Regions from separate parts of the Streptomyces sp. NPDC007983 genome, predicted to be linked through region 1. Evidence: riboswitches for the same ligand, from Rfam matches in the RefSeq annotation. Region 1 holds a riboswitch; the other holds the start of a gene.

What was found. Region 1 has a riboswitch for glycine ahead of gcvT (glycine cleavage system aminomethyltransferase GcvT). Riboswitches for the same ligand answer to the same signal wherever they lie in the genome.
Region 2: linked by a shared signal. The riboswitch ahead of gcvP (aminomethyl-transferring glycine dehydrogenase) and the one ahead of gcvT (glycine cleavage system aminomethyltransferase GcvT) in region 1 are both predicted to bind glycine.

What each region holds. Positions count from the first base shown of each region.
Region 1 is NZ_JBIBJI010000009.1:298,063-300,441, reverse strand. Features, by position in the region: gene gcvH (glycine cleavage system protein GcvH) at 1-147, opposite strand, end outside; gene gcvT (glycine cleavage system aminomethyltransferase GcvT) at 213-1,340, opposite strand; glycine riboswitch at 1,534-1,644, opposite strand; gene ACFZCY_RS27945 (AAA family ATPase) at 1,801-2,379, shown strand, end outside.
Region 2 is NZ_JBIBJI010000020.1:10,460-12,838, reverse strand. Features, by position in the region: gene gcvP (aminomethyl-transferring glycine dehydrogenase) at 1-1,048, opposite strand, end outside; glycine riboswitch at 1,238-1,335, opposite strand; gene ACFZCY_RS37845 (PRC-barrel domain-containing protein) at 1,478-1,795, shown strand; gene ACFZCY_RS37840 (DNA polymerase IV) at 1,771-2,379, opposite strand, start outside.

The DNA of each region.
Region 1 (2,379 bases):
GCCGACATCCGGGAGCTGGACGTACACGACATCGCCGAGCGCGTTGGCCGCGTATTCGGTGATGCCGATCGTCGACACGCCGTCCTGGTCGGCGGCCGACAGCCACTCGTGCTCCTTGCTGTAGCGCAGCTGCTGGGGGTTGCTCATGGTCCGATTCTCCTGGATAGGGGGGAGTGCTTGGGAAACGGGTCTTCAGTGGTGAGACGGGGGCTTCAGCGCTCGCGGCGGTAGAAGGGGAGCGCGACGACCTCGTACGGCTCCCCGGTACCGCGGATGTCCACCGACACCCCCGGGCTGCCGGGCGCGGCGTGCTCCGCGTCCACGTACGCCATGGCGATCGGCTTCCCCAGCGTCGGGGACGGGGCGCCCGAGGTGACCCGGCCGATCTCCGAGCCGTCGGGGCCCACCACGGCGTAGCCGGCGCGCGGCACCCGGCGGCCCTCGGCGACCAGGCCGGTCAGCGTGCGCGGCGGCCGGGCCTCGGCCTCGCGCGCCGCGGCCTCCAGCGCGCCGCGGCCGACGAAGTCACCGGGCTTGCCGAACTTCACCACCCGGCCGAGCCCCGCGTCGAACGGGGTCGTGTCGGTGCTCAGCTCGTGCCCGTACAGCGGCATCCCCGCCTCCAGCCGCAGCGTGTCCCGGCAGGACAGCCCGCACGGCACCAGGCCCGCCGGGGCGCCCGCCTCGGTCAGCGCCTGCCAGACCCGCTCGGCGTCGTCCGGCGCGACGAACAGCTCGAAGCCGTCCTCGCCGGTGTAGCCGGTGCGGGCGATCAGGGCGGACACGCCCGCGACGGTCCCCGGCAGCCCCGCGTAGTACTTCAGCCCGTCCAGGTCGGCGTCGGTCAGCCCCTTCAGGATCCCCGAGGACTGCGGCCCCTGGACGGCGATCAGCGCGTACGCGTCGCGGTCGTCCCGTACGGCGGCGTCGAAGCCGGTGGCGCGCTCGGTCAGCGCGTCCAGCACCACCTGGGCGTTCGAGGCGTTCGCCACGACCAGGAACTCCTGCTCGGCGAGCCGGTAGACGATCAGGTCGTCGAGGATGCCGCCCTCGCTGTCGCAGATCATGGTGTAGCGGGCGCGGCCCACGGCGAGCGCCGAGAGATGGCCGACCAGGGCGTAATCGAGGGCGTCAGCGGCCTGCGGCCCGGTGAGAGCGATCTCACCCATGTGGGAGAGGTCGAAGAGCCCGGCGCGGGTGCGCACCGCGGTGTGCTCGTCGCGCTCGCTGCCGTACCGCAGCGGCATGTCCCAGCCCGCGAAGTCGGTCATGGTGGCGCCGAGCGCACGGTGGACCGCGTCCAGCGCGGTGCGGCGGGGCGTGGGCGGGGCGTCGGTCATGGGGCAGCTCCCAGGGTCATGATCACGGCGATGACGGGACGGGTGGGGTGGATGGGACGACAAGGACGGCACAGCGTCCTCCCCATCTGTCATCGGAACCTGAGAGGTTCGCCGTGACCAATCCCGCGCGGCGGGGCTGGCCGGCTTGCACCTTGGGTGGAGCCACTTCGAGTGGCCCGCTTTTCAGATCTGCCTCGTCCGTGCGGTATCGGGGCCTGAGAGATTCAAGGGAGGGCTTGCTCCTTCGGCGCCTTGTGAAGACCGGCGGACTGCCGGTGACCAAGGACTCTCCCGCGCGGATTCGAGCGGCCGGTATGCAGTTGGCGCGGCCATCATCGCACGTCCGCTCCGGAAGGGAACCCCCCTCTGTGAGCGGGGTCGCGCCGGGGCCTCCTTGATGGGCATTACCTTTTCTTGACACTCTCGGGGTACGCAGCCGCTTGACCGACCTTGGAGGACGATCACGGTGCACGGGCAGGGAACATTCGCGACAACCCGAGGAACCCTGCCCGCGCGGCAGGAGCGGACGCGCTCAGGGGGCACGGTCAGACCGGACCGGCGCGCCGTGCACGACCTGCGCGGCGGGGTGGGGGCGGAGCTGCGCTACCCGGCGCGTGACCTGATCATCGCCTCCGGGCTGCCCGGCAGCGGCAAGACCACCCTGATCAACCGGGTGGTCCCCGGGACCGACCCGAGCGGCACGGCCGTGGTGCGGGTCGACTCGCAGCACACCCGGGAGGCCTGGGAGAGACGCATGCCGCGCTGGCTGCCGTACGCGGTCTACCGGCCGCTGGTCCGCTGCGCCCACTATGTGGGGCTGCGCCGGGCGCTCACCTCCGGCGCGAGCGTCGTCGTCCACGACTGCGGCTCACAGCCCTGGGTGCGCCGCTGGCTGGCCCGGGACGCCCGGCGCACCGGCCGCGGGCTGCATCTGGTGCTGCTGGACGTGGACCCCGCGGTCGCCCTGGAGGGCCAGGCCGCCCGCGGCCGGGGCGTCTCCGGCTTCGCCTTCGGACGGCACCGGCGGGCGATGCGCCGG
Region 2 (2,379 bases), on a different contig from region 1:
TCACCGCGAGCAGGACCTGCGCGGTGCAGATGTTGCTGGTGGCCTTCTCGCGGCGGATGTGCTGCTCCCGGGTCTGCAGCGCCAGCCGGTACGCCTTGTCGCCGTCGGCGTCCACCGACACCCCGACGAGCCGGCCGGGCAGGCTGCGGGCGTGGGCGGCGCGCACGGCCATGAACCCGGCGTGCGGGCCGCCGAAGCCCATGGGCACGCCGAACCGCTGGGTGCTGCCGACCGCGATGTCCGCGCCCAGTTCGCCGGGGGAGGTCAGCAGGGTGAGCGCCAGCAGGTCGGCGGCGACGGTGACGATCGCCCCCAGCTCATGGGCCCGCTCGATGACCGGGCGCGGATCGCGGACCGCGCCGGAGGCACCCGGGTACTGGAGCAGCACGCCGAAGACGCCGCGCTCGGCGATCTCGTCCGGGATGCCGTCGGTCAGGTCGGCGACCACGACCTCGACGCCGGTCGGCTCGGCGCGGGTCTCGATGACCGCGATGATCTGCGGCAGGCAGTCGGCGTCGATGAGGAAGACGCCCTCCTTGACCTTGCCGACGCGGCGCGACAGCGCCATGGCCTCGGCGGCGGCCGTGGCCTCGTCCAGCAGCGAGGAACCGGCGGTGTCCAGGCCGGTCAGGTCGGCGACGACGGTCTGGAAGTTGAGCAGCGCCTCCAGCCGGCCCTGGGAGATCTCCGGCTGGTACGGGGTGTAGGCGGTGTACCAGGCGGGGTTCTCGAGGACGTTGCGCAGGATCACCGGCGGGGTGAAGGTGCCGTAGTAGCCGAGCCCGATCATGGACGGCAGCACCTGGTTGCGGTCGGCGAGGCCGCGCAGCTCGGCGAGGACCTCCGCCTCGCTGCGGGCCGGCGGCAGCCGCAGCGCCTCGGCGCTCTTGATGACCTCGGGTACGGCGGCGGCGGTCAGCTCGTCGAGGGAGCCGAAGCCGACCTGGGCGAGCATCTTGGCCTGCGCTCCGGCGTCGGGGCCGATATGGCGCTGCTCGAATGGAGTACCGCGCTCCAGTTCGGCGAGCGAGATGCGGTGAGTGGTCATCTGCGGGGGCCTCCTGGTCTGGTACGACCGGCGAGGGGCACCGCGGTGCGGGTGCCCGGACGGCCTCCCCCTCTGTCATCTCAACCTGAGAGCTTCACCGGTCCAGCGGCGCTCGACCGGCTTTCACCGTCGGTGAGGAGGGGTTCCGGAGCTGTGCTCCCCGTGGCCCACCCTGCTTTCCAGAGTGACCTCGCCCGCACGGTACGTGTGCCTGAGAGATTCCGGGGAGGATTTGCTCCTTCGGCGCCTCCGACACGATCGTCGGAGGACTCTCCCGCACGGGGTCTGCAGCCACAGCCAGCGTACCAGCGCGTCTGCCGAGGGGGGTTGGGCCAGGGGGTGCTCGAGTGGCCGCGTGCGGTGATGTGGCTTTTGGTAGGTATCACTGGACCATCGCCACCGTGACCATCGCCACCTGTGGGAGAGAGCGTGCAGACGGACATCGACCCGCGGACCCTGATCGGCCGCAAGGCATTCGACCGCGAGGGCGCCAAGATCGGCACCGTGGACGAGGTCTACCTCGACGACGCGACGGGCGAGCCCGAGTGGGCGGCGGTACGCACCGGCCTGTTCAGCCGGGACGTCTTCGTGCCGCTCGAACCGAGCGAGGTCGTCGGCGACTCGCTGCGGGTGCCGTACGACCGGGCGCTGATCAAGGACGCCCCGGACCTGGGGGTCGGCCGCCATCTCTCCCCGGAGCAGGAACTGCAGCTGTACCACCACTACGGGCTGGACGTCACCGGCTGACCCCTCCCCCGGCCTTCGCCCGGCGCGGGCGCCCCGGCCGGGCCGTCGGCGCCCTCGGGGGACCGCACCAGCGGCAGCGGCTCGCCCGGCTCGAGCTCCGGGTCGTTCACGGCGAACGTCCGCACCCGGCCGGGCCCCGACCAGGGCACCTCGAACCGTATGGTCACCCGGCCCACCCCACTGCCCTGCACCCAGCCCGCCCCGAACTCGGTGTGCCGCACATCGAGCCCCGGCAGCCAGACCCGCGGCCTCCCGGCGCCCTCAGCGGCCTCTGGGACGCCCGGACTCTCCGGCTCCGGCGTCCGGGTGCCCCAGCCCCCCTCCGGCTCCTCCAGGGCCTCGTGGGCGGCCTCGGCGGCCTGAGCGGACTGGGCGGCCTGAGCGGCCTGAGCGGCTTGGGCGAACAGATCCTCCTGTGTGTAGTCCGCGAGCCCCGTCACGCCCACCCCCAGCAGCCGCACGCCCGCCGTGGTGTCCACCCCGTCGATCAGCCGCGCCGCGGCCTCCTTGACCACGCCGGGGTCGTCGGTGGGCCCGCGCAGGGTCTCCGAACGGGTCAGCGTCGAGAAGTCGTACCGCCGCAC